Regions from separate parts of the Paenibacillus sp. OAE614 genome, predicted to be linked through region 2. Evidence: riboswitches for the same ligand, from Rfam matches in the RefSeq annotation. Region 2 holds a riboswitch; each other region holds the start of a gene.
The links. A riboswitch is a leader RNA that binds a small molecule or an ion and turns the genes downstream of it on or off. The one in region 2 is predicted to bind cyclic di-AMP.

Region 1: another riboswitch for cyclic di-AMP. It lies ahead of ABIE48_RS31130 (C40 family peptidase); the one in region 2 lies ahead of ABIE48_RS18430 (3D domain-containing protein).
Region 3: another riboswitch for cyclic di-AMP. It lies ahead of ABIE48_RS06795 (C40 family peptidase); the one in region 2 lies ahead of ABIE48_RS18430 (3D domain-containing protein).

Annotation. Positions count from the first base shown of each region.
Region 1 is NZ_JBEPOD010000001.1:6,791,762-6,802,688, forward strand. Features, by position in the region: gene ABIE48_RS31115 (M1 family metallopeptidase) at 1-1,158, shown strand, start outside; gene ABIE48_RS31120 (hypothetical protein) at 1,169-2,011, shown strand; cyclic di-AMP (ydaO/yuaA leader) riboswitch at 2,285-2,422, shown strand; gene ABIE48_RS31125 (C40 family peptidase) at 2,427-2,894, shown strand; cyclic di-AMP (ydaO/yuaA leader) riboswitch at 3,272-3,411, shown strand; gene ABIE48_RS31130 (C40 family peptidase) at 3,415-3,906, shown strand; gene ABIE48_RS31135 (GNAT family N-acetyltransferase) at 4,128-4,616, shown strand; gene ABIE48_RS31140 (c-type cytochrome) at 4,781-5,140, shown strand; gene ABIE48_RS31145 (4a-hydroxytetrahydrobiopterin dehydratase) at 5,224-5,529, opposite strand; gene ABIE48_RS31150 (hypothetical protein) at 5,716-6,009, opposite strand; gene motA (flagellar motor stator protein MotA) at 6,355-7,155, shown strand; gene motB (flagellar motor protein MotB) at 7,139-7,954, shown strand; gene rluF (23S rRNA pseudouridine(2604) synthase RluF) at 8,101-8,805, opposite strand; gene ABIE48_RS31170 (ATP-binding protein) at 8,854-10,927, opposite strand, start outside.
Region 2 is NZ_JBEPOD010000001.1:4,024,643-4,035,569, reverse strand. Features, by position in the region: gene ABIE48_RS18465 (glucose-1-phosphate adenylyltransferase) at 1-221, opposite strand, end outside; gene glgB (1,4-alpha-glucan branching protein GlgB) at 418-2,523, shown strand; gene glgA (glycogen synthase GlgA) at 2,536-3,966, shown strand; gene ABIE48_RS18450 (alpha-glycosidase) at 4,079-5,827, opposite strand; gene ABIE48_RS18445 (transporter substrate-binding domain-containing protein) at 6,296-7,105, shown strand; gene ABIE48_RS18440 (amino acid ABC transporter permease) at 7,276-7,935, shown strand; gene ABIE48_RS18435 (amino acid ABC transporter ATP-binding protein) at 7,922-8,644, shown strand; cyclic di-AMP (ydaO/yuaA leader) riboswitch at 8,883-9,035, shown strand; gene ABIE48_RS18430 (3D domain-containing protein) at 9,039-9,698, shown strand; gene ABIE48_RS18425 (polysaccharide deacetylase family protein) at 9,771-10,613, opposite strand; gene ABIE48_RS18420 (NADH:flavin oxidoreductase/NADH oxidase) at 10,884-10,927, shown strand, end outside.
Region 3 is NZ_JBEPOD010000001.1:1,376,273-1,387,199, forward strand. Features, by position in the region: gene ABIE48_RS06760 (extracellular solute-binding protein) at 1-724, shown strand, start outside; gene ABIE48_RS06765 (sensor histidine kinase) at 800-2,656, shown strand; gene ABIE48_RS06770 (response regulator) at 2,631-4,232, shown strand; gene ABIE48_RS06775 (TetR/AcrR family transcriptional regulator) at 4,636-5,268, shown strand; gene ABIE48_RS06780 (carboxymuconolactone decarboxylase family protein) at 5,268-6,212, shown strand; gene ABIE48_RS06785 (metal-sensing transcriptional repressor) at 7,310-7,639, opposite strand; gene ABIE48_RS06790 (YdhK family protein) at 7,909-8,475, shown strand; cyclic di-AMP (ydaO/yuaA leader) riboswitch at 8,954-9,085, shown strand; gene ABIE48_RS06795 (C40 family peptidase) at 9,090-9,560, shown strand; gene ABIE48_RS06800 (multicopper oxidase family protein) at 9,631-10,927, opposite strand, start outside.

The DNA.
Region 1 (10,927 bases), 2.8 Mb from region 2:
TCACAAATCAAGAACGGCGAGAAGATCTATCAGTTCTACGCCGACGACGTACATGACTTTGCCTGGGCCGCATCCCCCGACTTTATCGTCGCCGAGGAGCCGTTCTCTTCAGCGGAGGTGCCCGGGGTCCGGATCAAGCTGTATCTCGATCCCGCCCACAAGGATTTGAAGGAGCGCTATTTCTACGCCGCCAAGGCCGCGCTTAAATATTTCAGCAAATGGTACGGGAAGTATCCGTATTCCACCCTGTCTATCGTCGTTCCGCCCGAAGCAGGCAACGGGGCAGGCGGCATGGAGTATCCAACGCTGATTACGGCCTTCGGGGCCAAGGACGACTCCCCGGGTTACGACCTCGAGCGGACCGTCATCCATGAAATCGGCCATCAGTACTTCTACGGCATGATCGCCAGCAACGAGTTCGAGGAGGCCTGGCTGGACGAAGGCTTCACCTCCTACGCTGAGGATAAGCTGATGGAGCAGGAATACGGCGTCATCCCCAATCTGCCGATCCAGTCCTCGCTCATCGCTTCGCCTGCGCCGCTGACCCAGGACGCCTGGAAATATACGTCGCAGAATCAATATGCGCTGAACGTGTATTACCGCGGCAAGATGGTCCTTAAAGAAATGGAGACGCTGACCGGCGCCCAGACCATGAAGAAAATCATGTCCACCTATGCGAAGAAATACCGTTTCGAACATCCTGCCACGGCTGATTTTCAAAAGGTGGTCGAGCAGGTAACCAGCAAGTCGTGGCAGACCTTCTTCGATCAATATGTATACGGCAGCCAAATGGCCGATTTTTCGGTCGACGAAATTACGGTGCGCAAGGATAAGGATTCGGCGCAGCCCCGGTACGATTCTTTGGTGAAGGTCAGCAAAAAGGGCGGCGATCTGCCGCAGGTGCCGATTCTGTTCACGTTTACGGACGGGCATCAGATCAAAAAGGTTTGGGACGTAAAAAACGCCAGCACCCAGTTCAAGCTGACATACAGCTCCCCGCTGGCCTGGGCCATGATCGATCCCGGCTATACGATCGTGCTGGAAAACAAACATGTGAACAACTACCTGAAGGCGGACATGGATCATAAAGTGCTCCTCCGCTGGAACGTAAGCATTACCAAGCTGATTGAAACCCTGCTTGGAAGTCTGTCCTGGTGAGGTGAGAGCAGTGAAATCCTATATTGTTAACGGTTGGAAAAGCGTCAAAGACCAATTTTATGTCATGATCATCATGTTCCTGTACCAGCTGCTCTGGGGCTACTTCCTGTACCGTCTGATCGATTCGGCGGTTGTGCCGCTGCTGATGCGGTATCCCGATCCCCCGCCGACCGAACTCAGCCAGGTCCTCTATTATGTGGAGGGACAAATGAGCTTGACCCAAAGCAGCACCGTGCATACCTATCTGTGGGTTCTCCTGGGAATGGTCGCCCTCCGCATGCTGCTGACCCCTTTTATCCACGCGGGCATCTTCTACGGCCTGCACCGGGAGCATCAGGGGGAACGCGGACTGTTTTTCTTCCAGGGTATGAAGCTGCACGGCAAAACGGTGTTTCTTTTTCACCTGATCGAATGGGTGCTTATCGCCGCTCCGTTATACTGGATGATCCCGAAGATGTATCCAATCCTGCTCAGCGCGATCCAAAACCATGCCCAGCTGCTTCACTGCATCCCGTACATTGCAGTCTGGCTTCTGTACTGCTACATCGTCCATCAGATGATTCTGTTCATGCAGTTTGGCAAAACCGGTGGAACCAGCATGTTCTCCTCGCTCTGGATCTGCCTGCGAAGCGCGCTGCCGGTCATCGGCATATCCGTTCTGCTGGGCGCGGTCAGCCTGCTCTTGTATGGCATTACCAGCAGTGTCTCTCTGATCTGGGCAGGGCTTGCCACTCTGATTATCCAGCAGGGCTATCATATGGTCAGCTGTATCTTTAAATTATGGAATATCTCCTCCCAATATGATTTGTGGCATCAGCAAATGAACCGTACGAAAAAAAATATTTCGGAATAGTTAAAATTTTGTCATCACTTTAATCCGCTGATAAAAGAAGAACCCCGTCTCTTTCTGTTGAAAAGAGGCGGGGTTTTTGTTGTAAAATGATTGTTAACCATTTGCCAAAGTATAAATCCTCTGTTAAAATAATCCGAGTACGAACTTAGTAACAACTTTGTAATCTTTGCTGTAACGATTTTGACTTTGCTGTAACTGATTTCATCATTTGTCCGTTCATTTGATTGGTATGTAGGATTATAGGTAACTTGTCAGCATGTCCATTTCCGGTGCAATCATCACGAGCCGAATTCCCAGGCACCAGGAAGCGGGGGATCCAATTTTGGGTGAATTGATCTCGCTACAGAGGGATCATAGGGGACCTTCTACCGAATCCTTAAGCTAACCTCGCAGGCATTGGAAGGGGTTTATTTTTTTGAAGAAGAAGTTGGCAGCCGCAGCGCTGGGCCTTACACTTGCGTTCTCCATGGGCACCGGCAGCGTATTTGCGGATTCATCTCTGAATCACATCGTTAACAACACGATCGGCGTTTCTTACAAAACCGGCGGGACAACTACGAACGGCTTCGATTGCTCCGGTTTTACCCGTTACGTGTACCAAAAGCTGGGGTTAACCCTCCCGCGTCAATCCGCTGCGCAGTATAAAACAGGTACCGCTGTTTCCAAAAGCCAGCTGAGAGCAGGAGACCTGGTTTTCTTTAACACCCTAGGCGCAGGCGTTTCCCATGTCGGCATTTACATCGGCAACGGAAAATTCGCGCACGCGTCCTCTTCGAAAGGCGTTACCATCAGCAAACTGAGCCAAAGCTACTACGCCAACCGCTACGTTGGCGCCAAACGGGTCATGAGTACGGCCAAATACCAAGCTGCGGTTTACAATTGATTATCTCTCGAAAACAATGCATATCCAGAACAACCCGCGCCGCTGATTTTTGCCGAAATCGCCCCGCGGGTTTGTTGTTACTTATTAGACGTAAGAACCACCGAAAAGGTAACAGCATTTCAAAAAAATTTTTTAAACGAGTAAATCCACGATTTTCTCCTGTTTTTTCCACCCTTGTCATTTCTTTTACCCACTCGTCCAACAAATAAACATCATTTCCTATAAATTTTCCTACAAATCTTCTTTTTCTGTTAGAAACAATTGCCAAAGTCCGATTCCTTTGTTACAATAGTCCCAGCGATAGTAACAACTTTGTAATCTTTACCTGACACAAAGTTGCGAACGAATAAGAAGTAACAGGGAATTATACATAGTGTAAAAAGTTCATGCCGAATTTCCTCACACTAAGGAAAGCGGGGGAACCAGTTATGGGTGAATTGATCTTGCTCCAGAGGGATCATAGGGGGCCTTCTACCGAATCCTTAAGCTAACCTCGCAGGCGCCGGAAGGGGTATTTTACTTGAAGAAGAAGCTTGCAGCAGCAGTCATGAGTTTCGCCATTGTGCTCACGGTCGGCACAGGAAGCGCTTTCGCAGATTCCAAGATGGATAAAGTGATCGACAGCGCGATCGGAACCAAGTACAGAACGGGCGGAACCACAACAAGCGGATTTGACTGCTCGGGATTTACAATGTACGTATTTGATCAATTGGGCATCGATCTGCCCCATCAGTCTGGTTCCCAGTTCAGCATGGGTTCGGCCGTATCCCGCAGTGATCTGAGAGCAGGCGACTTGGTATTCTTTAATACATCGGGAGCCGGAGTATCCCATGTCGGAATTTACGTCGGCGACGGAAAATTCGCACATGCCTCCACTTCTCGCGGTGTGATCATCAGCTCTCTGAGCGACAGCTACTACGTCAACCGCTACGTTGGCGCCAAACGAATCATGAGTACGGATAAATACAAAACCGCCGCCGTCGATTCCGAGGACGTAGATGACGTCCAGTAATGCAGGTAAAGCAAGGGTACGAGATCCCGTAGAATGAGATTTTTGCCGAAATCTCCTTTTGCGGGATTTTTTGCGGACAGAAATGGGTAACCTTTCCATCCCCGCCCGCTACTCCTCATTTACCCCGCTATTCCGAAATTAAACAGATATCTGGGACAATCCGGAATATTTTTTCTCTAATGTTCAAATCCTACAGGGAGGTCTGGAAGGGAGATCTGCACATGAACCTCCAACATGAGAGCTTCATGATCGTTCCCATGACCCGGGAGCATGCTGAGACCGTCTGCGGCTGGGTGTACGAACCTCCATACGATTTATACGGCTGGCTGCCGTGGGATCAGATGGAGGCGCTTGGCGTCGAATCTGGTGATCCTGAGGTGAGACAAAGCCAATATGTGTCCGTCCTGGATGCTGAACATACCTTGTGCGGGTTCGCGCAGTTCTTTCCCTTGGCAGGCGTGACCCGGCTTGGTGTTGGTATGCGGCCTGATTTATGCGGCCAGGGGCTGGGTAAGAGCTTTATGCAGGCTGTGGTCGGCGCAGCCCGTGAAAAACGGCCTGGGGACGAAATCGACCTTGAAGTGCATACATGGAATAAGCGGGCCATCCGGGCTTACGGGAAGTCGGGGTTTGTCATCGCTGATACCTACCCCAAGCTGACCCCTGAAGGTGAACAGCTGTTTCACTGTATGGTCTATGAAGGGATCTAACTTGAAAATTCCATCATCATAAAAATGGTACAAATTTGTGTATTTTTGGTGGCCCCAAGTTTGGATTCGTTTGCTTTTTTGACACAAACTATTTGATGTGATGGCTTGTTCCGTTATAATGAAGGAATGAAGAATGACAGTTTACATAGAAAGGACGAAAACGGATGCAAAAATGGATCATGAGCGGTGTATTAACGATCGCAGTGGTTATGGCAATTGTGCTCATGTTTACGCTTCCAGGCAAAGAGCAGGTGGCGGAAGAAGAGAAGCCGACCATGCCGGAAGTTACGATGGACGCCGCAGCGGCCGAATCTACGATTAAAGCACAGGGCTGCATTAGCTGTCACGGGGATCAGCTTCAGGGTGCCGTAGGCCCGAACCTTCAAAAGATCGGAAGCCAACTGTCCGCTGAAGAGATTTACACCATTATCACTAAAGGTAAAGGCGGCATGCCATCCTTTAAAGACAAGTTGAAAGCTGAAGAGATCGCCAATGTGGCCCAGTGGTTGGCTGAGAAGAAATAACGGTTGTAACGCATACAGAAACACGCTTTGGAAGAACGGGACGTTCATCGCAAAGCGTGTTTTTATTTGCTGCATTATTCTCGTTACCTTTTTTCGCCGGAACGCATTTTTTCGAACAGTTCGTTAAATTGGTGAGCCTCCTTGACATCCAGGGACGTAATCCCGCCTTCATCCCATGAAGTCAAACGCAGCGTCACATTTTTATAATCAATCGTAATAAAGGGGTGGTGGCCAAAAGCCTCTGAAATGGCCGCAACCTCATCCACAAAGGAAATGCCCTTCATGAAATTGGAGAAAACGTATTTGCGCACGATCCAGCGGCCCTCTTCAAGCTCCCAGCCTTCCAGCTTAGACAAATGCGTTTCTACTTCTTCTTGCGTATATACCATTCTTCCGTTCCTCCCTGAAACCTAACATCCCCGAGGTTCATCAGGATGTGTCATTAATGTATGCTCGGGCGAAAAACCTTTACCCATTGTATTCATCCCTGAATGTAATCATGCTTCTCCAAGGAGAGTACATACGAATAATATCTTACCATGGACAGGTTTAAAAAATCCATCCGGCCCCAGGGACTATATCAGTGAGACTACGGTCAGCTCCTCGTCGCCGATCAAGAGGTTGATCCGGTGATGGTCCTTGTCATACATCACGACACCGCTTCCAACGGTGATGACAGGTTCGGCTCCCAGCGCATAGAACAAATCCTCCGCCAGCGCCTCATGCACCTCACGCTTCTCTTCGATGCCCAGCTGCATCCAATCCTGCTCCGACATTTCAAAAAATAAATAACTGTCCGGAATTTCCCCGACAGCTGCCGTCAAATCGGTCAATATGCCGTCATAGTCACGACCATGCTTAACACCCATGCCATTCCCTCCATATCGAAGTTTAATTACTCATACGATCCATAAGCAGTTATTGTGAATGGTGAACGCCCTGCTCCATGCGCCCCTGTGTCAGGGTCTCTAGTGGGCCATTCGTCACCCGTTTGTGCTGTGATTATTCCCTTCAGGGTATGGTGCTCAGACTTGATTTTGTAGGACAGATGAACCTTGTCATTTCATTATACCGGAAAATATCCCTTAAAAAAAAAGAGAATGGTGTCGATAAATAATATAAACCGTTTTTTGTGAAAGCGACCATGTTGCATGGATGTAAACGCGGTCGATTCCGAAAGGATTCAATTCTATTTCTCATGGATGAGGTGTGCAATGGAAATTTCAACGATTGTTGGCCTGATACTCGGTGTGGTTGCAGTCCTAGTCGGCATGGTGCTGAAGGGCGCCCCGATCGTCAGCCTGCTGACGCCCGCCGCTTATGTCATTATTCTCGCCGGAACCGCCGCTACGCTGTTTATCGGCTTTCCGATGTCTGAGATCAAAAAGTTCCCGAAGCTGTTAAAAATGACCTTTGTCAAACAAAAACTCATGCAGCGTCAAGAGCTCATCACCCTGTTCATGGAGTGGGCCTCCATCACCCGCCGGGAAGGCCTTCTCGCTCTGGAGACCAAGGTCGAAGAAATCGACGACGCCTTCCTGCGCAACGGTATGCGCATGATTATCGACGGTAACGACCAGGAGTTCGTCCGCGACGTCTTGATGGAAGATATTGCGGCGACGGAAGAGCGTCATCGTGCAGGTGCCCTGCTCTTCTCCCAGGCCGGTATGTATGCTCCTTCCCTCGGGGTGCTTGGTGCCGTCGTCGGCCTGATCGCCGCTCTGACCAAGATGGAGAATATGGCCGAGCTGGCTCACGCGATTGGCGCGGCCTTTATTGCGACGCTGCTCGGTATTTTTACCGGCTATGTCCTGTGGCACCCGATCGCCAATAAGCTGAAACGCCTGTCCAAAAAAGAAGTGGAGCTCAAGCTCATGATGGTGGAAGGACTGCTGTCGATTCAATCCGGCGTATCCACCATTGCGATCAGCCAGAAGCTCTCCGTCTTCTTAACCCCTTCCGAGCGCGCTCAAATGAATGAGAAGGAGGATGGTTCAGGTGGCCAAGAAGACTAGACATGAACCGCATGAGGAGCATGCCGACGAATCCTGGCTTCTCCCCTATGCCGACCTGCTGACACTGCTGCTAGCCTTGTTTATCGTTCTCTATTCCATGAGCGCCACGGACGCCAAGAAATTTGAGGAAATGAGCCAGGCCTTCAACAATGCCCTCAGCACCGGAAACGGCGTGCTCAACTTCAGGTCGAATTTGCCGATGGATAAAAATATGGACCAGGGCAAAAAAGACTCCCAAGAGAGCATCGTCACGAATAACAATGACAAGAAACAGAAAGCCCAGCTGGCCAAGCAGGAACAGGAAGACCTGGAGAAGCTGAAGCAGCAGCTGGATCAATATATCAAGACGAACGGCCTGACGAACCAGCTGGATACCAAACTGAACCAATCGCAGCTTACGATCACGATCAGCGACAACGCCCTGTTTGCTTCAGGCAGCGCTCAGGTGAAGCCTGAGTCACGCCAGCTGGCGCTCGCCATCAGCAGCATGCTGCAGCAGTTCCCGACGTATGACGTCGTCGTGTCCGGTCATACGGACAATATGCCGATCTCGAACAGCGAGTACGCGTCCAACTGGGACCTGAGCTCCAACCGAGCGCTGAACTTCCTGAAGATTCTGCTCACCAACAAGCAGCTCGACCCGGCCAAGTTCACCTCCACCGCCTTCGGCGAGTTCCGGCCCGTGGCTTCCAACGATACCGCAGCCGGCCGTGCTAAAAACCGCCGCGTCGAGGTATCCATCATCCGGAAGTACCAGAATATCAGCGAGCAAATCCCGGTAACCACGAATAAAAAATAGCATAGCGATAACTAATGGACAGGCTGTTCCCTTCGGCAGAGGGGAGCAGCCTGTTTTGAATAGTAGACGGCACATGTCTTAGGGAATGGGCTTCCGGCCTTTTATAATAGGTCGAAGCCCTACCCTGTATCAGGCCTGGCCCCTCTCTACCCTAGGCGGTAATTCAGCAGCTGTCCAAGCTCTTCCTTTTCCTGCGGCGTTAAATCGCGCCATTTCCCTTTGCCCAGGGATCCCAGGTGGATATTCATAATCCGGATCCGCTGCAGTCGGCGCACCTCGTAGCCGAAGGCGCTGCACATCCGGCGGATCTGTCGGTTTTTCCCCTCGGTCAGAATGATCTTGAACACCCGCTCCGAGATCCGTGTCACCTTGCAGGGAAGGGTCATTTCGCCCAAAATCTTCACCCCGCTAGCCATACCTGTTAAAAAGGACGGCGTAACCGGCTTGTCTACCGTGACGATGTACTCCTTCTCATGCTTGCCTTCGGCCCGCAGTATTTTATTGACGATGTCGCCGTCGCTCGTCAGGAGAATGAGCCCCTCGGAATCTTTGTCCAGCCGGCCGATCGGAAAAATCCGCTCAGAGTGGCCCACGAAGTCTACAATGTTGCCCTTGATATGCTGCTCCGTTGTACTGGTGATCCCAACCGGTTTATTCAGCGCAATGTAGACATGCGTCTCCTTCTTCGCCTGCAGGGGCCGGCCGTTGATGCGGACGTCGTCCCCGTCCTCCGCCTGGCTGCCCAGCACCGCCTGAACGCCGTTGATCGTCACCTTCCCGTTCTCTACCAGCTTATCCGCTTCACGCCGGGAACAATACCCGGTCTCACTGATATATTTGTTAATTCTCAAAGCTTATAACCCCATCTCATTATGGTTTACCCCGGACAAGAGTGCGGATCATTCCCGTTCTGGTCCTTCCCCATGCTCCGGCCGTGCCGCCGGCAGCGTTAACGTAACCTGAGTGCCCTTGTTAACGGCGCTCTCGATCTGAAGTGATCCTTTATGGCCCTCCACAATCCGCTGGCTGACCATCAGGCCAAGGCCAGTCCCGTTTTCCTTGTTGGTAAAAAACGGTTCTCCTACCTTCTCCATCTGGTGCTCAGGAATCCCTACACCTTCATCCGTAATCGTAATCCCCAGGTGGTCCGGGTCCGGCCGAAACAGTTCGATATGGATGACGCCGCCTTCAGGCATCGCCTCCATGGCGTTTTTCAGCAAATTGATAAAGACCTGCTTCAGCTGGTTCTCCTCGCAGTGAACGTCCGTCTCGGCCGTCTGGGAGGACATGACAAACTCAATGCCGTGCAGATTGGCCTGACTGCTCAGCAGCGACAGCACATCCTCTAAAATATCACGAACATTTTTATTTCGGAAGTGCACAGCCTGGGGCTTGGCCAAAATTAAAAATTCGCTCACGATCAGATTGATTCTCTCCAGCTCAGACAGCATGATCTGGTTGTGCTTCGGATCGACGCGGTTGTTATACTCCTGCAGCTGCAGGAATCCCCGTAGCGTCGTGAGCGGGTTGCGGATCTCATGCGCCACCCCGGCCGCCAACTGCCCGACGGTGGTCAGCTTCTCGGACCGGCGGAGCAGCTCGTCCATCCGGTTGCGTTCCGTCATGTCTCTCGAGATGCTGATGAACGATACGACCTTTCCTTCCGGATCCCTGACCGCGGACGTGCTGATGCTGACCTCCACAGGGGTCCCGTCCTTCTTGATTCGGACCGTTTCTACTGCCGGCAGCTGTTCGCCCTGCATTAAAGCGTCGAGCCTTGCCTGCACTTCCCCCTCCAAATGGCCGGGAACCAGGTTGATCCGCTTACCGACCACTTCATGGCTTGACCAGCCGTACAGCTTTTCAAAAGCTTGATTGACCTGAAGGATATTCCCCTCAAGGTCCGTCGTATGAATCGCATCCGCCGTCTGCTGGATAACAGACTCCAGATGCTCTTTCACCGAGCGGTTCTCTTCCACGGCCTGCTTGAGCTGGTCGGTATAGCTGCTCAGATTATCGGTCATCGTGTTGATTTTGGCGGCAAGCAATCCGAGCTCATCTTTGCTGTTGATGACGAGCGGCGTATCAAAGCGCCCCTGGGCGACGTTTTTCACTTTACCCAGAATCGCATCGATCGGCCGAATGAAGTATCCGGCCTGCTTATAGCTTACAATGACGAACAGAATCAACAGAAAGGCTGAAATCGATATATAAGAGACAAGCTGCTTCTGCAATACCTTGGATATTTGCGCATAATCCATGACGATGCTGATGATGTAGGATGCCTGGGATGCACTGTTCACAGGGATAAAGCTCTTTAACAGCTTTTTACCATCGATGCGCGTTTCATAAACGACATTCGCTCCTGTCTGTGCCGCTTTCTCCACAGCCTGTTTGTCGTTTTCGAGGTCGATATATGTATAGGTACCGTAGCGTATCGGCCGATTATGCAGCTTAGTCTTATCATGGACATATCCTTGTCCGGACATTCGGACGCCCGCAAAGGTCTGCGGATTGATGCAGCTGATTTCAAGAATCTCCCCGTTGATTTTCTTCGTTTTGTCGAGCACCTCCTCCGGACTCGGGATATGAGTGCCGATCTGATGGAGGGAATCGGTGCGAATATACGGATCAATGATATAGTTTCGTTTGGCGTCATAATAATAACCCCATTTGTCGATTACGTTCGGCTTGGAGTTCGAATATTCAAACGGTCCGGTCCAAAAATGGTCGGCAGCCGCTCCGTACGGAATCGTTACGCGTTCTTCCTCGAAGAGCTGCTTAAACGCCTTATACCAGTATCCCCAGTCTTTGGTGGAGAGACCGAGCTCAGCAGGTTCCGAGGACTTGGCAATGATAATATCATCACCGGTTCGGACTAGCAGGGCGATATGGGTGACTCCCACCTGCTTGCTCAGCTTGGCCAGCTGCTCGTTCGTAATGTTCTGGATATCCGGGTCCAGCTCTTTGGCA
Region 2 (10,927 bases):
TCGCCTTCCCCGATATGCAGATGAAGCGATTCAGCCTCGTACTGCGTCAGCACACCGATGGTGTCAATGCCTGAGTTTACGCAGTTACTGAGAGGAAAATCGATAATACGGTAACGGCCGCCGAACGGAACAGCGGGCTTTGCCAGTTTCGATGTCAGAGGTGATAATCTGCGCCCTTCACCTCCGGCAAGCAACATGGCGATGCATTCTTTTCTCTTCATGTCGTTTCCTCCCATTCAAAATTGTCAATGTAGTACATAAATAAACGACTATCGCCCATCTGAAACGATTATATTGAAATATCACTGAAAAATTACAATTTTATTTTTCAACGGTCATTTTTATTTTCATTTTGGCTACAATGGGGTAATGGTTTACATGCACTATATTCCTAAAGCAGGTGATCATTTGGAGAACATGAATAAGGCGCCGCGTCAGTCGCTGTCCGCGGAAGACATCTATTTGTTTCATGAAGGGACCTCCTATCACAGTCACAGGATGTTGGGCGCTCATCCTGCTGTGGAAGAAGGCGAGGAAGGCGTCCGGTTCACCGTCTGGGCGCCCCATGCCCAGGCTGTAGGCTTGGCGGCAGACTGGAACAACTGGAACGGAGAAAAGGATTCGTTATATAAGATACCCGATTCAGGTTTTTGGACTCGCTTTTTCCCCGGAATTCGTTCAGGTACTTTTTACAAATATGACATGACCGGACCTGGCGGAGAACGGTTCCTGAAGGCCGATCCTTATGCGTTTCAGTCGGAGCTTCGCCCGGCCACCGCGTCGGTTGTCACGGATCTTGCCGGATATGTATGGAATGACGGCCCTTGGCGTAGAAAGAGAAAAGCACCTTACCGGAAGCCGCTGAATATATATGAGATTCATTTCGGCACGTGGCGACAGAAAGAGGACGGGACTTTTTATACATACCGGGAAATGGCCGATCTTCTTATTCCTTATTTGAAGGAAATGCATTATACCCATGTCGAGTTTATGCCGCTTGCGGAGCATCCATACGATTTATCTTGGGGATATCAGGGAACCGGCTATTTTGCCGTGACGAGCCGCTATGGGACGCCACATGACTTTATGTATTTGGTGGACGCCCTGCACCAGGCCGATATCGGCGTCATCCTGGACTGGGTGCCATCCCATTTTGCCAAGGACGCCCACGGACTCCGCCGGTTTGACGGGACACCGTTGTTTGAATACAGCGATGCGTATAAGGCTGAAAAACCCGGCTGGGGCACGCTCAGCTTCGACTTCGGTAAACCCGAGGTCCGCTCGTTTCTGATTTCCAACGCGTTGTTCTGGCTGGATATGTTCCACATTGACGGGCTTCGGGTCGACGCGGTCACCAGCATGCTGCGGCTTGATTTCGAGAAGCAGGAAGGACAGTTCCAGCGCAACGAAAACGGTGGTCTCGAGAACACCGAGGCGATTGCTTTCCTGCAGCAGCTGAACACCGTGGTGTTCAGCTATTTCCCAAATACGCTGATGATGGCCGAAGAATCCAGCGCTTGGCCCGGGGTTACCGCACCCGTGCACGAAGGCGGGCTGGGCTTTAATTACAAATGGAACATGGGCTGGATGAACGACACGCTGGATTATGTAGAAACGCCGTTTGACCAGCGGCCCGGGCGGCATCATCTGCTGACATTCCCGATTGCTTATGCTTATTCTGAGAATTACGCGCTGCCTTTATCCCATGATGAAGTTGTTCACGGCAAAAAATCGCTGCTCAGCAAAATGCCTGGGGATTACGGGCAGAAGTTCGCCGGGCTTCGGCTGCTGCTTGGATACCAGATGACCCATCCCGGGAAAAAGCTGTTGTTCATGGGCGGGGAGTTTGGCCAGTTTATCGAATGGAAGGACCAGGAGCAGCTCGACTGGCTGCTGCTGGACTACGAGAGCCACCGCAGCATGCAGCGGTATACCGCGGAATTAAACCGGCTGTATCTGAACGAACCGGCGCTGTGGGAGCGGGATCATGAGCTTGAAGGGTACCAATGGATCACGCCGCATGACAACACGCAAAGCGTCATTTCGTACCTCAGAAAAGGGAAGAAAGCCGGTGACACCCTTGTCGTCATTATTAATTTTCAACCGGTGCGGCGAGAGCATTACCGGATCGGGATTGCCAAGTCCGGCACGTACGTGCCTGTGTTCTGCAGCGAGGATTCCCGATATGGTGGAAGCGGCGAGTTTAGCGCCGAACCCGTGCAGACGGAGAAGATCCCTTGGCATGAACAAACCTGCAGTCTGGAATTAACGCTGCCGCCGCTCAGTATGCTGATATATAAAAGGGAGCAGCCTCGTACGAAAAAGGCGGTTCCGGGTAAAGAGAGTAAGCCAAGCAAGCGAAGTGCCGCGGCAAGGTCCGGCAAATCCGGTGAAACCAGCCGTGTGTCGGCGTCCAAAGGCAAGGAAGGGTTAGAAATGCCTACTGCAGAGACAAAGAAAAGATCGGGCAGAGGCACCGGAAGAAAACCGGTGACGGAAGACGGCCCGCGGATCAATGAATAGGAGGCAGGAGAGATGAAAGTCATATTTGCAGCAGCGGAATCGACACCGTTTATTAAAACAGGGGGACTTGCCGATGTAATCGGCGCCCTGCCCAAAGCGCTCAAACGAAGCGGCGCGGATGTGCAGGTCATTTTGCCCAAACATAAAGGGATACCACAGCAATTTAAGGATGAAATGCAGCATCTCACGGAAATAAAAGTGCCGGTCGGCTGGAGAAATCAATACTGCGGCATCGAAAAGCTCGTTTACGACGGCATTCCGGTATATTTTCTCGATAACGAATACTATTTCGGACGGGACGGCGTGTACGGATACATGGACGACGGCGAACGCTTTGCCTTTTTCAACCGGGCCGTGCTTGAAGTGCTTCCGCTGATCGGTTCCGAGCCGGACGTGCTCCACTGCCATGACTGGCATACGGCGCTTATTCCGGTGCTGCTGCAGGCGCACTACCGCCATAACGAGTACTACCAGCACATCCGTACCGTGTTTACGATACATAATTTGCTGTACCAGGGAATTTATCCTTACGAGGTACTTGGCGAACTGCTGGAGCTGGGACACCAATATTTTACGCCGGAAGGCCTTGAGTTTTACGGAAACGTCAACTTTATGAAAGGCGGGATCGTGTACGCCGATCACGTGACGACGGTGAGTCCGACCTACGCCAGGGAGATTCAGACGGCCCATTACGGATACGGGTTGGAAGGGCTGCTGTATTCGCTCGGTGACCGGCTGAGCGGGATCGTAAACGGAGTGGATACGAAGAGCTACAATCCCGCTAACGATGCGAGCCTCTACGTAAAATACCGGTCGAACCTGGCGAAAAAGAGGGAAAACAAAGCGGGGCTCCAGCAGGAGCTCGGCTTGCCGGTTAAGCCGGACGTGCCGCTCATCGCAATGGTGACCCGGCTGGTGGAGTCCAAGGGACTGGATCTCGTGACGCGGGTGCTGGACGAGATGCTGGATCACGACGACTTCCAGTTCGTCTTGCTCGGCACGGGCGACTCCGTCTACGAGCATTGGTTCCGCGAAGCGGCAGGGCGGCATCCGGACAACATGTCGGCGCAGATTACGTTCAGCGACGCCCTGTCACGCAAAATATATGCAGGCAGCGACATGTTCCTCATGCCGTCGAAGTTCGAGCCATGCGGCATCAGCCAGCTGCTGGCGCTGCGGTACGGCAGCATCCCGATCGTTCGCGAGACCGGAGGGCTGAACGACACCGTGCAGTCTTACAACGAGTTTACGGGCGAGGGCAACGGTTTCAGCTTCACGGCGTTCAACGCCCACGATATGATGCATACGATCCGCCGTGCGGCAGCGTTTTACCAACAGCCGGAGCATTGGAGCAAAATCGTGAAAAACGCTTTTGCCGGGGATTACAGCTGGAACATGTCCGCCAAGGAATACATGGACATTTACGATCGCGTCACCGTTTGAGCAAACGGAACTGGTCCAGGCCGGCTCCGTGGTAATATTCACAGCTGCTAAAAATCCATTTGGAAAAAGCCTTCCGGAACTCCGGAAGGCTTTTCGTTATGAAGAAACCGATTTATTTGGTGAGATTTCGGTACAAAATCCGGTACCCGTAAGGGTCCAGACTGACGTTCATCGTTCCGTTCTGGGTAGGCACCTTGTCGCCCGATAAGGCGTCCTTCCAGTCGTTCGTAACCATCGGGTGGGACAGCACTTGCGGCTTGTCGGTGTTGTTCATCCAGATCGTGAAATGAACCCGGCTGTCCATTCGCTCGTAAATAATGTTGGGATTGCCCGGTTCCGCCTTCAAAAAGCGGAAGCGGCCTTCGCGGAGCGCTTTGTTCTTTTTGCGCAGACCGATGAGCAGCTTGTAAAAATCGTACAGCTCGCGGTCCTGCTTCTTCGGATCCCACTCCATGCATTTACGGCAGTCCGGATCGCCGCCTCCGGTAAGGCCCACCTCGTCGCCGTAGAAGATGCATGGCGTCCCCATAAACGTGAACAGGAAGACGACGGCCAGCTTCATCCGGCGCTTGTCGTTGCCGACACGCGTCAAGAGGCGCGGCGTATCATGGCTGCACAGCATGTTGAACACCACTTCGTTCGTCTGCTGCGGATAGCGCATCAGAATCGTGCCCATTTTGTTGGCGAACGTCAGTCCGTCCATGCCGCCGTTGAAAAACTCCAGCACCTTGTCGGCAAAAGGGTAGTTCATGACAGAGTCGAACTGGTCGCCCACCAGCCAGGCCAGGGAATCGCTCCACACTTCTCCGACGATATAGGCGTCCGGATTGGCGTTTTTGACGACCATGCGGAAGTCCCGCCAAAAATGGTGATCGACCTCATTTGCCACGTCCAGCCTCCAGCCGTCCAGCTTGATTTCCTTGATCCAGTACTCGGCAACGTCCAGCAAATACTGCTTCACCTCGGGATTGGCCGTGTTGAACTTCGGCATATTGCCGAAGAAGCCGAACGTGTCATACGTGGCGATCCCGTTCTCAACCCGTGCCGGAAACTGGTTGATATGAAACCAATCGGCATATTTGGACTTTTCCCCATGCTTGAGGACGTCCTGGAACGGTGGAAACTGTTCGCTGCAGTGGTTGAACACGGCATCGAGCATGACGCGGATTCCTTTGCTGTGACAGGCTTCCACGACCTGCTTGAGCAGCTCATTGTCCCCAAAATGCGGATCAACCTGCTTATAGTCGACAATGTCGTATTTATGGTTCGACGGCGACTTGAACAAAGGTGTGAAATATATCGCATTAATGCCCAGATCGAGTAGGTCGTCCAAATGATCCAGGACGCCCTGCAGGTCGCCGCCGAAGAAATTGTCCGTTGTCGGCTGTCCTCCCCAAGGCTGTGTCCCTTTCGGATCATTGCTTGGATCCCCGTTCGCAAATCGTTCGGGCATAATTTGGTAAAAAATAGCATCCTTTGCCCAATCCGGCACCTTAAACACGTCGATCTCATGTATGTAAGAAAATTCGTAATAGCCGCCCGTCGGCGCCGGACAATTTCGGTACAGCCCGTTGTCGAGCATGTAAATCGTTTCTTTGCCGGAAGTGATCCGGAACGCATAGCTAAGACGCTTGTATTTAGGCAGCACGGCAGCTTCCCAATAATCGAACATATCGTCGGTCGCGGCTTTTTCCATCGTAATTTCAAAATAGGTCGAATCCCAGTCGTATTTGTCTCCGGTCATCGCAACCACCGTATCCACGTCGTTTCGTTTGGTGCGGACACGCAGATGTATCGTCTTCGGATCGTACGCATAGGCCCATTTGTCCCGGGGGACATGGTATAAAGCTTCCAGCAGCATGACTACACCTCCACTAAATATCTAGCTATTTAATACCTCATTCCCGGAATGATGAACCATGGCTGCCGCCTTAATCTGACGTTTCGGTGAACTTTTTGCGTAGGAGTCCCCAATGCGTGTAATTACATAATAAGAAGCTTTTCTTTCAAAGGGTGCAGGTTTTTGAAGGGATTTATGCATCGATATTAGGAAGGAGACGGGCTTTGAAACGGTAAATACATATTTATTCCGAAAAAGAGGGGGAGGTGACTAAAAGAAACAATAGAACTAGGAATAAATGGAATTAAACAGCTATAATCCGCATTATTCTGGCTATTTTGAAATGTATTGACCACTGTATGAAAATGTCATTGCATAATCATGCATTTTTATTGTATGATTAGAACCGTGGTTTTTCGGGCTGGGCCGGATACGGATCATGCCTTTGAACAACAATAAGTATCATTGAAATGGACAGGAGAGATAGATATGAAAAAATGGGGTATTCTAACGGCATGCATTCTGCTGGCAGGCTCCCTGCTTGCCGGATGCGGAAGCAAACCTTCGACTGAGGGCGGCACGGCAGCGGGCGAACAGCCGGCCAGCGGCAAGACAATCGTGCTTGGAACAAGCGCGGACTTCCCGCCGTACGAATTTCATAAAATGGTGAACGGCAAGGACCAAATCGTCGGATTCGATATCGAAATCGCCAAGGAAATCGCCAAAGACATGGGAGCGCAGCTTGAAGTCAAGGACATGAGCTTTGATGCGCTTCTCGGCGAGCTGTCCACCGGCCGCGTAGATTTTGTCATTTCCGGGCTTACACCAAACGAAGAACGCAAGAAACAAATCGATTTTTCGAACAACTACTATAAGGCGGAGCAGGCCGTTGTCGTCAGAGAGGCTGACAAAGACAAATACAGCACGATGAAAGCTCTGGAAGGAGCTTCGCTCGGCATTCAGAAGGGTTCGATCCAGGAGGACATCGCCAAGACGATTCCGGGGGCGAAGATCACCGGTCTGGGCAAAATTTCCGACATCGTGCTGCAGCTGAATTCGAACCGCGTGGATGCCTCCATCATGGAGAAGCCGGTTGCCGAAGCATACATCAAGAACGTCAATGGTCTGGTAATTGCGGATGCGGTTCCTGATTATAAGGAAGACGGCTACGCGATCGGGATCAAAAAAGGCAACACCGAGCTCGTGAACCAAATCAACAAAACGCTGGACCGTCTGAAATCCGAAAACAAGATTGAGCAGTACGTCGCCGAAGCGAGCGATTTGGCTGCACAGAAATAGAGGTTAAGCTGTCAGTTCTCATTTTATACATCGGATAAAAATAGCGAAGCGAATTCGCTATTTTTTCTGTTCAATGATGGGTACCTTGTTTCTAATATGTCCCGATCTGTTGTATACAGGGAAAGGATGGGACAGGCAGGTATGATGACAAAGGAGGTTCTTGGGTCTTTATGAATATGTTCTCCGTTTTTTGGGATTACCGGACGTATTTTGCGACAGGTATCCAGTATACACTGCTCCTGGCGGCCATTGGCGTCATATGCGGCTTCGTGCTGGGCATTATTATATCCTTGATGCGGATGTCCCGCTTGTGGCTGCCGAAGCTAATCGGTTCGGTATGGGTGGAAGTTCTCCGCGGTACCCCGATGGTTGTTCAGCTGTTTATTATTCACTACGGCCTTGTGGCCTTCGGGGTCAAATTTACGCCTATCGAGTCCGGTGCAATTACGCTGTCCATTAACAGCTCCGCGTACCTTGCGGAAGTGTTCCGTGCCGGAATCCAGGGGGTGGACCGGGGCCAGTCGGAAGCGGCCCGTTCCCTGGGAATGACGCGCAGCATGACGATGCGGTACATCGTGCTGCCCCAAGCTGTAAAAAGCGTGCTGCCGGCCATCGGCAATGAGTTTATTACGATTATCAAGGAATCATCCATCGTATCGTTTATCGGTGTCACCGACTTGATGTACCAGTCGGGGGCTATCCAAGGGATTACGTATGATTACCTCAGTCCGCTGCTGGTCATTGCAGCCATCTACTTCATTATGACGTTTACCTTATCCAAGCTGCTGGGGGCATTTGAAAGGAGGCTGAATACCGATGATCAGCGTTAAAGATTTGCGCAAATCGTTCGGCAAGCTGGAGATTCTGAAAGGGATCGACATCGACATCGCCAAAGGCGAGGTCGTCGTCGTGATCGGCCCCAGCGGCTCGGGAAAAAGTACCTTTCTCCGCTGTTTGAATCTGCTCGAAACCCCGACAGGGGGGCAGATCACGTTTGAAGGCGAGCCGATTACGGACAAACGCCATAACATCAATGCCACACGCGAAAAAATGGGCATGGTGTTCCAGCATTTCAATCTGTTCCCGCATAAATCGGTGCTGCAGAACCTCATGCTGGCCCCGGTTAAGGTGAAAAAGCAGCCGCCGGCCGAGGCGGAACGCATTGCCCTCGACCTGCTGCGCACGGTCGGATTATCCGACAAGAGGGATGCATATCCGTCCCAGCTGTCAGGCGGGCAGAAGCAGCGGATTGCCATCGCGCGGGCGCTGGCCATGCAGCCCCACGTCATGCTCTTTGACGAGCCGACTTCGGCGCTGGACCCGGAAATGGTCGGCGAGGTGCTGGAGGTCATGAAGAAGCTCGCAGAGGGAGGCATGACGATGGTCATCGTAACCCATGAAATGGGGTTTGCCCGGGAAGTCGGCGACCGGATCGTCTTTATGGACGGCGGACAAATCGTCGAGCAGGGGACGCCTGCAGAAGTATTTGGTAACCCGCAAAACAGCCGCACGAAAGATTTTCTGAGCAAGGTCCTTTGACAAAGAGCCTGCATCTACAAATGATAAAGCCCTGGACGAGAATATTACTCATCCAGGGCTTTTTATGTACCTTTTCATGAATAAATTGTTAAAATGAATGAAGATGTTGTAACTTTTTTAAAAGGAATTGAGCCGTTACTCCCTTGCTTAAGTCAGCTAACAACTCTAAATAAAGCCTGATAATTCAAGGGTTTTGGATTGGTAACATTTTCATGCGCACAGGTTACAAAATTGTGATATATTTGTTGAGCCGAAACTTTTAAGGTAAAGTGCGGGGGATGTAATTTGTGTACATAGTACGCTTGGGGTGAATCGCACCAACAGGGCGTAGGGTTGTCTCCTCAATCCGAATCCGACAGCTAACTTCGCAGGCATCACGACTTAAGGAGGAACCATGAAAAGATTTAAAGGAATCAAGACACTTGCAGCCATCATCGGCATTTCTCTGGCGGTACAAGCGGTACCCACGTTTGCGGACTCGGTCCATGTAGCGAAGGATGGAGACACCTTCTATACACTATCTAAACAATATGGTGTTAATTTGAATCAGCTAATGAATGCAAATCCGAACGTAGAAGCAACCAATATTTATCCAGGCCTGAAATTAAATGTTCCCGGAGCAAGCACAGCCAAGGCATTTGCCGCAGAGGACAGCGGCTCCATCATCACGGCAGCTTCCTTGAACGTCAATGGCGATGACAAAGTTGTGGAAGCATGGGGTAAAACCTTCAATTACTCCAAAACACTCGACGTCCGAGCTACGGCTTATTCTTCTGCCGCTAGCGAAAACGGCAAGTGGGGCGCAGTGGACTACTTCGGCAACCCGCTGAAGCTGGGAACGATCGCGGTTGACCCTTCCGTTATCCCGTTGGGAACGAAAGTGCTCGTTACCGGTCACAGCTTCCAAGGCCTTCCGAAGAAAGCCTTCGTAGCGACAGCTAAGGATACCGGCAGCGCGATTAAGGGTAAACGCATCGACATTTTCGTGCCGGGCAGCCCGGAAAGCGTTAGTGCCTTCGGGTTCCAGGACGTTGAGCTGTTTTTCATTAAATAGTCAATGCTATTCATAATAACACGGAAAAACCGGCTTTTGTACTCAAGCCGGTTTTTTTGTACGCTCAGCGCGTTACTTGTCTTTTGGAACGTGAAGTAACCTCGGCAGCGTGACAAATGAATAGCCTTTATTTTTCAAGGTCCGAATAATGTCCGGAAGGGCATCGATCGTACCACTGAGGTTGGACGTGGTTCCACCTCCCGCATGCTGAAGAATGATCGAGCCTTGCCCAACGGTGGACAGCACGTTGCGCTTGACCGCCTCCTTGCCGATTCCTTTCCAATCCAGCGAATCGACGTTCCAGTTTACGATTTTGTAGCCCTGCTGTTTGGCCCAGCGTAGTTGGCGTTCCGTGATGTCTCCATAAGGCGGCCTGATCAGCTTGGGCTTATAGCCGACGATGCCGTAAAGCGTGTTCTCCGTCCGCTTAATCTCGGCTACATATTCGTCCATCTCCAATTTGTGAAACACCGGATGATTATAGGAGTGGTTTCCGATCACATGTCCTTCACGGACGATGCGCTCGACCAGCTCGGGATGCTTCTTCGCCCGGCTGCCCATCACAAAAAAGGTGGCTTTAATATGATGGGCTTTGAGCACATCCAGGATCTGAGGAGTAAACCTGGGATCCGGCACGTCATCAAAGGTTAGGGCTACCTCTTTGACGCGCGGACCGTGAATTTTGAACGTTTCGGGATATTTTTTGATCAGCTGGCCGAGCGTAAGGATCTGCTGTTCCTTCCGCTTTTCTTTCGCCTCCCGGCTGCTGGTTTCCCGTGCAGGTTCGGAACCTGACGGATGTTCCGGGGGTTCACCGCCTTGAGCGGCGGCTGCCGGCCACCCGGACTGCCAAGGACAGATCAACAACAAGATCAGCAGGGAAGACAGCAATGTGCATAACAGCTTCTTTTTCATCCGTCTCGACTCCTTTCCACCGCGGACAAACAGCGAAAACATGATTATCCTTGTTATGTCCATAAGTTGATGCAATTATGTTGCTTTTAATCAGATGATGGGCCACATTTTCATATCGTTCGGCAAAGCGTGTATAATAGAACTGATGGATTACGGTCGCTGCACGTTGGCCGTAACCGCGAGGTATGGACATGAGCGGCGGCGCTGCAATCATATAACCCTGTTGTCATATAGGCTTAATCACATACACCATAAAGGAGACACGAAGCAATGGCAGATCTATTTACACCTTATGTACTTAAAGGATTATCTCT
Region 3 (10,927 bases), 2.6 Mb from region 2:
ACAGCTGATTGATCCGGAATGGGCGCTGAACAAGAACAACAATATCGAAGAGAAAGTAGCCAGCGGCAAAGCCGGCCTGTTCTCGGCAACCTGGTTTGATACGCGGGGGCCGATCTTGACGAATAAGACAAACGATCCAAAGGCGGAATGGATTCCCCTTGACTATCCGGTGGGCCAGGACGGGAAGTCCGGCGTCGTTGCCTCCAGCATGGTGATGGGCTACAGCATCGTGCCTGCAAAGAGCAAGAAGGCGAATGAAGTCATCAAAATGTTCAATTTTGCCAATGGTGAAGGCCATGAGCCGATCAAACTCGGTTTGCCGGAGCACAATATTTCGAAGAGGGAAAACGGCAAGCTGGTCATGGACTTTGAGGAACACAACAAGCACGTCTACCGCAACAATATTTTGGACTATGCCGCTCCATGGGATCAGGAGCTTGACTATCAGCGGCTTGATGCGCTCGGCCCTGAATTCAAGCTTAAGGATAACGTGACGCGGATCAGCAGCAACCTGATCAAGAACGAATACAACGGACCCCCGACGCCAAGCATGGGCAAAAACGGGGTGCAATTGACCAAGCTGATGCAGGAGACGTTTACGAAGATCATCATGGGGACAGTGCCGATCGAAGCATTCGATCAATACGTGCTGCAGTGGCAGAGCCAGGGCGGTGAATCCATCACCGCTGAGGTGAACGAGAATTATGCAAAGATGAACAAATAAGCTGAATAACAAAGTGAAGGGGCTTCCTATCGAGGCGCCTTCACTTTGATTTATGTAGACAAGGATGATGCTGGTTTGATCAGAACATGGAAAAACCGTTTCAGGCAATCGATTCAGCTGCGGCTTACCGGTTATTTTATTCTGATCCTTATCCCTCTCGTTGTGATATCGACCTTTTCGAATCATCGATCGCGCACGATTCTAAAAAATCAGATTGGCGATCGTACGCAAAGCGCCATGCAATCCGTCGTCCATTATGTGGACCTTACAATGCAGGGGGTGTATGAGCTGACAACGGTCCTTGCGAACAATTATGATATTAACCGCAGATTCGAATACGCTGGAAAAGTGCTCACGCCGCAGTCGATTTTGGATTTCCAGTGGATTGATCAGCAAATCGCCGCTATCTCCTCTGTTAACCGGATGGCTCCGAAGGCGTCCCTATTTCATTATGATTCCGGCATATTATTGTCAACCACCGGATATCAAAAAGAACAGAATCCGGAGCAGCTGGAATGGGTCAAGCAGGCCATCGAAGCCGATGGGAAAATCACGTTATTCTTCCCGGAAGAGAACCGGTACAATGCGAACCATATGATAGACCCGATCTATAACAAGAACGTCATGGTGGTTATGAGGCGGATGAGTTTGCTCAATCCTGAACGAAACAAAAATATCGTTATACTGCCGCTGAGCAAGGATTATTTTGTGAGCCAATTGAGGCGTTTGCTTCCAAGCAGCCATGCAGAGGCTTTTCTGTTTACCCAGGACGGGAAATTAATTGCTACGACGGCAAGCAGCACTGCGACTCCTCCCTCCTGGCCGGACGAAGGCAAGGATCTGATTGCAGGCTATCTCCCGGGTTACCCTGAGCGGATGCTTATGGTTCGGGTAACGTCACAGGACTCGGGCTGGAAACTCGTCATGATACAGCCCGAGAAGGATATTTTGCAGGAATCGCGCACTTTGCAAGGGTGGACGTACTTGATCATCGCCGTAAGCGTGTTGATATCGTTATGGATATCGTGGATCGTTTACAGCGGCATATCCAAACCGATGAAGAAGATGGTAGCCGCGATGAAGGAAATGAGGAGGGGACAACTCGATATCCAAATCATCCATCGAAGGGAGGATGAGTTCGGGTATGTCATGGATACGTTCAACCATCTGGCCAGTGCGCAGCGGCACCTGATCGAAGATGTGTATGAGAAGCAGATTTTGCTGACGAAGACGGAATTCAAATTGCTGCAGTCGCAGATCAATCCTCATTTTCTGTACAATACGCTGGATTCGATTTATTCGGCGGCGGTATTAAGCGACGCCGACGATGTGGGAGAGATGGTCATCAATTTGTCCAAGTTTTTGAGATACAGCCTGGGTAAGGGAAAGGAACACTACACGGTCTCGGAGACGTTTAACCATCTGAACTATTATATTAAAGTACAGCAGCGACGATTTGATTTTGAAGTTACATATCGGATGGGAGAAGGTACGGAAGATATCCTGCTGCTTAAATTGCTGCTCCAGCCGCTAGTGGAGAATGCGATTTTGCATGGACTTGAGCGAAAACATGGCGGCCGGGCACTCGAAATTTCTGCAGTGAACGACGGGGAATGGTTCATTGCCGAAGTAAAGGATAATGGTGTTGGAATGGCGCCGGATCGTCTGCAGTATATTCAACAGCAACTGGATGGAATCTCCGTGATGAATTGGGATCTCTCAGCGGGAAGGGACCGGATGGATGCGGAATTATACGGTTTGAGAAACGTGAAATCCAGGCTGAAACTGCACTACGGGGAGAATGCAGATCTAGTGATTGATAGTGATGAACTGGAAGGAACGCGTATTCGATTGTACATACCGCGGGTTGAATGCGGAAGTATCCAGTACATGGAGGGGACGGGGCATGAATTTAATGATCGTGGAAGATGAGATCGGTATCCGGGCAAGAATGGCGGGAACCATCCCCTGGGAAGAGAACGGCATCGAAGTGGTTGCTCTTGCGGAGAATGGGAGTGAAGCGCTTCAAATGATGGAACGTACCCGCCCGGATATCATTGTGCTGGACATTCGGATGCCGGAAATGGATGGACTCACATTGGCGAAGCGGATTCACGAGTCCAATGAAATGGTGAAAATGATCATCCTCAGCGGTTATGAACATTTTGAATATGCGCGTTCTGCCATGGAGTCCGGCGTACTCAAATATCTGATTAAGCCTGCAAGCAATGAGGAGATCCTGCAGGCCGTTCTGGAAGCGGCAGCTATCCTAAAAAGCGAGTTGGAGAAGCGGCATAACTATGAGATGCTGTTCTCGAAATGGAGGAATTATCTGCCGAGACTGCAGGAAACTTTTTATAATAATTGCATTTCCGGTGCCTTTGCCGATTGGGAATATGAAAGCCGAAGCAAGGAATTGTTGATCCCGTTTGAAGCGGAACGACGATTATCCGTTGTTGTCTTGGAGCCGGATCCATTGATTGACGGGGGGAGATTTCGGGCAGAGGACACACCGCTGCTTCAATTTTCACTGCGAAGCATTGCGTTTGACGTGATATCAGGCATGAATTCCGAATTGTTTCAGGATGCGAAGGGCTCTACGGTCATTATTTTTCATAGCAGACCGGAGGAGGCCCCAGGTGAATTCCAGCTTCGTGTCAGCTTTACCACAACCAAAGTGTTGTCCACGTTAAAAGAGTGTTTGAAAGTGACAGCTAGTGCGGGAATCAGCAGTATCGCGACTGGACTGCAGCATCTGCCCATGTTATATGCCCAGGCGCAGAATGCACTTCGGAAAAGAGTCGTATATGGACATGACCTTGCGATCCCTTATGCGGATGAACTCGGGGAAGATGGTTCGGCGAATTTAACGATTGCCTCTGATGAAAGAGCACTTGAAACAGGAATCGAGCTTGGAGATATTCAAATAGCCGAAGCGGCGCTTGATCGATTGTTGGAGAAGGTGTTCGGGCATGCTTCTGCGGTAGAGGAGGTACAGGAGAAGCTGCTTTATCTCATGCATGGTTTGCTTCGCGTCATTCGCGAACAACAGTGGAACCTGCGCCAGATGGTGGGGGAGGATGCCGTTTATTTTTACAGTGTCCTGAACCTTCATTCAAGGGAACAAATTCAGCAAACCCTGCACCGGATCGTACGTAAGATTACGACCCATTCGCAAAAGCGCCCTCAGCCAAGCGGACATAAATTGATTCAGCGTCTGCTTGTCCTTGTCGAGGAGGAAATCGGTCAGGATATAAGCCTGAATTTGATCGCGGATCGGTTATATGTAAACAAGTCCTATTTAAGCCGACTATTCAAGCATGAAGTTGGTGAGTCGTTCTCCCAATATGTGCTTAAACGCAAGATGACGCTGGCCAAGCAGTTCATCCAGGAGGGAGGACAGGTTGGGCAGGCCGCGAGACAAGTTGGATATATCAACAGCGGTTTTTTTTCGAAGGTGTTTCATAAGTACTGGGGGGTTCTGCCGAGCGAGATTAAGCAGAATTAGAGGAAGAGGGCACAGAGTCCCCTTGGGAAGCCAAATGATAAGGAATGAGTATCGCTACAAGCAGCAAGGGTGCCACACCGAGGATAACGGCTGAAGACTGGTTTCCATTTTTATATATAACATTAGCAAAGACAATAAAAAAAGAAAATAAGACATAGGTGTTCCGCCGAGATATTTATAATTATGTATAATTTTTGATTTGACGTAATAATTCATACGCCGGAACCATAATCACTGGTCAAACTTTCAAAGCATGGTATCTCTAAATCTAATCCCCGGCAAACACTGTGCATTTGGTTTGCCTTAAGCTAATAAAACAAATCATTTGACCACTTTGGTCATTCGATGTAGAATAAAAATGACCAAAGTGGTCATTGGGTGATATATACAGATCAGGAAAGAAGTGGTCTTCATTTATACAAAGTTTTATTCTTTGGAGCAAAAGAAACAGGAACGCATTATTAACGAGGCAATGAAAGAGTTTGCGCGAAGCGGTTACGACAGGGCTTCCACAAATGAGATCATCAAAAAAGCAGATATAGCAAAAGGCTCCTTATTCGTATACTTTAACAATAAAAAGGAACTGTATCTGTTTCTGCTTGATTACGTCAGTGAGGCCGTGAGTAAAATCTACGACGAGGTGGATTGGACTGAAACCGATATCCTGAAAAGAATCTGGGATATAGGCCTCATTAAGTTAAAGTTATATAAAAAGTACCCGCAGGCGTTTGATTTTCTGAAGGCGGCCAGTCATGAGAACGCTGCCGAGGTAAAATCCGAAATCGACAAAATGAGCAAGGCTAACTTTGAGATCGCATTCAAACGGTTTTACAAGGATACGGATCTGACGAAATTCCGTGACGATATCGATATTGAAGCGGCAATCAGCGTTATTAATTGGACCATGACGGGTTTTGCCCAGCAGCAAACGGATCGGCTGAGCTCCTCGGACGAAATCAGTACGGATGTGCTCGAGGAATGGCAAAAATATTTGGCTTTCTTAAAGCAGTGTTTCTATAAAAAGGAGGAAAAATAATGGAAAAGCAATTAAAGGACAAGATTGAGCGTCCGGCAGAGGCCCGCATACCTCAGTTGGCTGTTTCCGAGCTGCCGGAGGAGCTGCGCGCGGTGGCCGGCATCGGCGCGTCGAACGTGCTTTTGACGCTGGCGCACCGCGGAGATTTGATGTCCGCCTGGCTTGAGTTCGGAATGCACCTCATTAGCGGGGGGCGGGTGTCCATGCGGACGCGCGAACTTCTGATTTTACGTGTAGGGCTCCGGACATCGTGCGCGTACGAGTGGGGCAACCACGTTCCCGGAGCCCTCAGCGCTGGCGTTACTGCCAGCGAGATTGCCGCCCTCGCGGACGGTACGGGCTCCTGGCCCGCCGCCGAAGCAGCTGTGCTAGACCTGGTCGACGATCTCTGTACGGACAACTGCGCCTCAGAGGAGACATGGAAGGCACTGACGGCGGCGTATACCGAGGGTGAAATCATTGAGCTGGTGATGTTGATCGGGTTTTACCGGATGAACGCCGGATTCCTGAATTCGCTGGGAATACAGGTCGAGCCCGGCCGCCCGGGGCTGGGACAAGGTATGGCCTACGAGGCCCCCGCAACTCCGGCCAGGACATTCAGCTCCTCGTTGGCCGAAGCACAGACAGAAGCTACAGCATACGGGACGTGGCAACTGAAATTTTACCACCCCGCCGCGACGCAGGAGCTCCGGCTCGAGGTTGTGTCGGAAGAGGGTACACTGTCCGGCTCAATCACCAATGAGGCGGTGGGTATCACCGCGCCTGTCTCGGAGGGGGCGGTAAGCGGAAACCGGGTGACGTTCACAACCGTCATGACGAAACCGTTCCCTGCTACCATCACATGGGACGGGATAATCGACGGCGACTTCGTCTCGGGCACAGTCAATATTAAAGGCGTGGGCTCTTTCCCGTTTGACGGCACAAGGAAAGTGATAAGCCAATGATTGCGCGGGTGAGCTTTAAACATGATGCCGGCGGGTCAACGCCGACATCAAACCGTCCTGACCGTTGCCGAGGTGCAAGCTGACCTGATCTTTAACCCCATCACAGCGATGGGGTTTTTATAGATTTTCGATCATTGCAGGCAAACCTAAGGACAATATGATCTTAATTTTCTCCCTATTGCTCGTGTCTTTAATTTCAATTCCTTTGGACACAATTATCTACTCCCTCCCTTTATGGAAACTATCGAATGCCTTCATGAGGCACCCGGAGGTATGATCTACGCTTGATTACATCCCCCTGGGGGGGATGTAATCAAGCGTAATTTCCCTGTAGATAATTAACAGTGAATTTTTACAGGAATAATTTTTTCAGAGGATATTGGCAATCTCAGGGGAGTATTAACTTCCTTTAATAAGATGAAATTCTTTTAGTGTCTGCCTTTTGTTTTATGTTCATTTGTCTTACTTTTCTGTTGAATATCATGTTAATAAGACAAGGTGAAAATATCCCCAAAACCATCACGATCAGTAGGGTGTCTTTCCAAATCGAATGATTTGTGAAAATCTTTATATCTATGTAGTGTGTATACTCAACCAGATGTCTAACCCAAAGATGAACTTTCATAAACAGATAGATAAATGGACATATGATAAGCATATAAAAAAGTTGAATATCCAATAGCGTTATTCCTCATTTGATGAAGCGGTATACCATGGTGGCCACAATTAGAGTAAACATTGTACTAAATTGTCTTGGGGATAGAATGATAGTCCAAATGGAAGACAAGAAAAATGGGGCTGTTATAACAAATGCGATCGTAAAAAGAGTTCCTTTTATCATAACTCTTTTTTTGGATTTTTCTGCATATTCATCATTCAGGTAACTAAAGTAAAAATTGTGACCTAGATATTTGGATAATGAAGTGTTTAATCTGGTTAATGGATAGATCGTAAAATAAGTCGGACCAGGTTGTTCCTTTCGTAGCTTCATTAGAAAGATGGGAAAAAAGTACGTTAATAATGCAATGGAGACGGGGAATGAGAATATCTCCATCAAAATTTTCATAAATCCACAATCCCTTCTTGCCATTCGTGTATTATCTAATAAAGTGATCCAGCGCTTTATTGAGGTCGCGCAGAACTTCCTCTTCATTTCCGTGATATGCGGCTTCAATCACGCAGGTTTCTAGGTGATCTTTCAAAACCACCTTTGCTGTGCTTTCCAATGCTTTTCGAACAGCTGCGATTTGCAGTAAAATCTCGGAACAATCACGTTCATTTGAAGCCATTTCTTTGATTGATCGAACATGTCCCTCGATCCGAGCAAGCCGATTGACGACGGCCTTCATATTTTTATGCGTATGAGAATGTGTATGAGTAACAATATGAGTATGTTCCCCACCAGTACCGTGATCATGTTCAGTCATGTCTCAACCCCCTTTCTGCAAATTATAACCCCCATAGGGGGATGATAACAACAATCGGGATCCAGGTTCACGTTTGCAGAAATGGATAGAAAAGCAAATATTACATGAATTATGTCTTCACTAAACTCTGCCTGCAGCAGAGTTTTTTGGTTTTAACAATAACCAATAAGTCCGGGAAACCTTCACAAGTTCTTCATAAGTTTTAGGTAGAATGTTTGGGAGCTGAGGATTCAATCCAAATAAAAATATGCAAAGGTGTGTGACAAACTGTGAAAAAAGTATTCATTTTTATTAGCCTTGCAGCAATCCTGGTGCTAAGTGCGTGTGGAAACAAGGATAACGCAAACAATAATACGAACATGGACATGGGCAGCGACCATTCAAATATGGGGGATATGGACAGCATGAATCATTCCGGTTCTGGTGAGGTTCCTGCAGGGTTAAAAGAAGCTCAAAATTCCACATATAAAGTTGGAGATGAGGTTGTGATCCATGCCAAGCATATGGAAGGCATGGATGGAGCCAAGGCTAAAGTGGTCGGTGCCTATGACACGGTGGCTTATGCTGTAACGTATACTCCAACCACTGGAGGTGAACCCGTTCCCAATCACAAGTGGATTATCCAGGAGGAAATAAAGGATGCGGGTAGTGAGCCCTTGCAACCAGGAACTAAGGTGACCATTGAGGCTGATCATATGGAAGGTATGAAAGGCGCAGAGGGCACCATTGACTCTGCTGAAAAAACAACGGTGTATATGGTTGACTACACGCCAACTACGGGAGGAAACCCCATTAGGAATCATCAATGGGTAGTCGAAAGTGAGCTTTCTAAATAGAGTTTTTTTAGCAAGTGAATGATGTTGAGTGGCACAAGACGGTGAATTCCTTTCTCCTTATGCACGTTATATGACTGATACTGTAAATATTGGACATGGGCAGCGTTATGACGTGTTATCGACAAGCTCAATGAAGATCGTGGTTCGACTGTGTACTGACGGATAAATAGCTTTAGCCGATCTTGCAATGCCAGATCGGTTTTTTTGTTTGGCGTCCATATGATTATTTGCCTTGGTTTTTCTGTTGCTCGGAATCAATCCTTTACAAAATTGTTATTTTTTCTTGCTTAACATGTTCCGTTACCAAGACAAGGACCTCGATTTCGGGAATAGAAATCGACAAACTTTACTCAGCTTCGCTGAACTTCCATTAAATCCAACAAATATCAGTGAAAAAGTTACGGTTAATGGGAATCTATTAATTAGGCATTGACAAAAAATCTGATTATATACTACATTATGTAGGGTTACATTTTTTTAATAATTATTGCCGAATTTCTTGATACTGAAAACGGGGGAACCATTTTTGGGTGAAATATTCTCATTGAAGAATAGAGGGAACCTTCTACCGAACCCTTAGCTAACTCCGTAGGCATCGGAAGGAGAACTACATAGTGAAGAAAGTAATTTTGTCATTGATAGGTGCGGCCATTGTTTTTTCAGCAAGTGCAACCAGTTCCTTTGCCAGCTCCGTTAAACTCGAAAGTGAGGTGGATAAGGTCGTAGGCACTCCTTATCAGTGGGGCGGCACAACAGTGGCTGGTTTTGACTGTTCCGGTTTTATTTTATACATATTTGATAAATTCAATTTAGATTTACCCCGCACATCTAAAACACAGGCTCAAGTCGGAACTCCAGTAGATCGTGAAAACCTTAGAGCAGGAGACCTGGTATTCTTTAATACGGACGGTACGGGAATATCTCACGCGGGTATTTATATCGGCAATAATGAGTTTGCACACTCTTCAAGCAGTAAAGGCGTTACCATTAGCAAATTATCGGATTCATATTATAAAAATCGGTATGTTACAGCACGCCGCGTCTTGAGTCAACAAAGTTACCTGAAAATGATCAGCGAAATTTGATCTAGTCGAGATAAGCCACCTAAATCAAAAATGAAAGCACCGGCTGAAGTCAGCCGGTGCGTTTTGTTGTTTATTCAGGTACGTTGTTCACATTGGGATCAGGCGTATAATTATTTTGATAATCATCATACATCACATCAGTTACCATTCCAGCGGACGCGTGGTGTAAATCGTGGCAATGGAACATCCATTCACCGGGGTTGTCAGCTTCAAAGGCAACTTCATACGTTTCGCCAGGTTTGACGTTCAGCGTGTCTTTCATGATCGGAGATCCTTGAACTGGCTTGCCATTCTTGCTCAAGACTTGGAAGAAATGGCCGTGTAGGTGCATCGGGTGATCGTCCATTTTGGATTGATTTACAAAGGTCACCTTTACCTTATCTCCTCTTTTTACTTTGATTGTATCCGTATCCGGAAAAACCTTTCCATTGATCGTGTAAACCATTTCTCCATTTCTCATTTCGGTATTCAGATTCATTGTCACGTCTTCATCAAAGGTTTGATCCAAAGAAAATGCGGACGCAGACATGCTTCCGTACTCCTCCAGATCAAAATCGGGAAGTTCTTTGGATGCATCGGAAGGGTCGGGTTTCGCATTGGAACCTTCGTATTGAATCATGGCTCTCATATTTTGTGCTCGACTATCCTTAGCGTGTTCTTCAAGTAACCAGATTCCGGGATGATCTGTGTTAAATTCAATGTCATATCGTTCACCGGGAGCAATCGAGACGAATTGATCCTTGATCACAGCCGGGTCATTCACGGGCTGCCCGTCGGATGCAACAACCTTAAAAGAATGACCGTGTAAATGCATCCGGTGCGTGATGTAGCCGGCGTTAATCAACCGAAGTTTTACTTTTTCACCCTCTTTAGCGGTAAGCTTATCGATCGCATCACCTGTTTTTCCGTTGATCGTATAAAGGTCATACATACTCATATCATGTCCTGCCATTTTCATCCCACCGTTATCCATGTTCATATCTCCAGAACTCATCCATTCATCGAGCACAAGGGTGTAATCGCGGTCAGCTGTATCTTGGGGATCTTCGACAACAAGAGAACCATACAAGCCTTTGTCCACTTGATTCACACTGTCTTGATGTGAGTGGTACCAATAAGTACCCGGTACGGTGGCTTTAAATTCATAGGTGAAGGTCTTTCCGGGTTCGACAGCATCTTGTGTGACTCCTGGAATTCCGTCCATGTTGTTGGGAACCGGATAGCCGTGCCAATGGATGGAGACAGGCTGCTTGAGGTTATTTTTCAAGTTTATTTTGACCGTATCCCCAACCTTTACCCGGACTTGTGGACCGGGAACCGAGTTATTAAATGTCCATACGGGAATGGTTTTTCCCTTTTCCACTTCA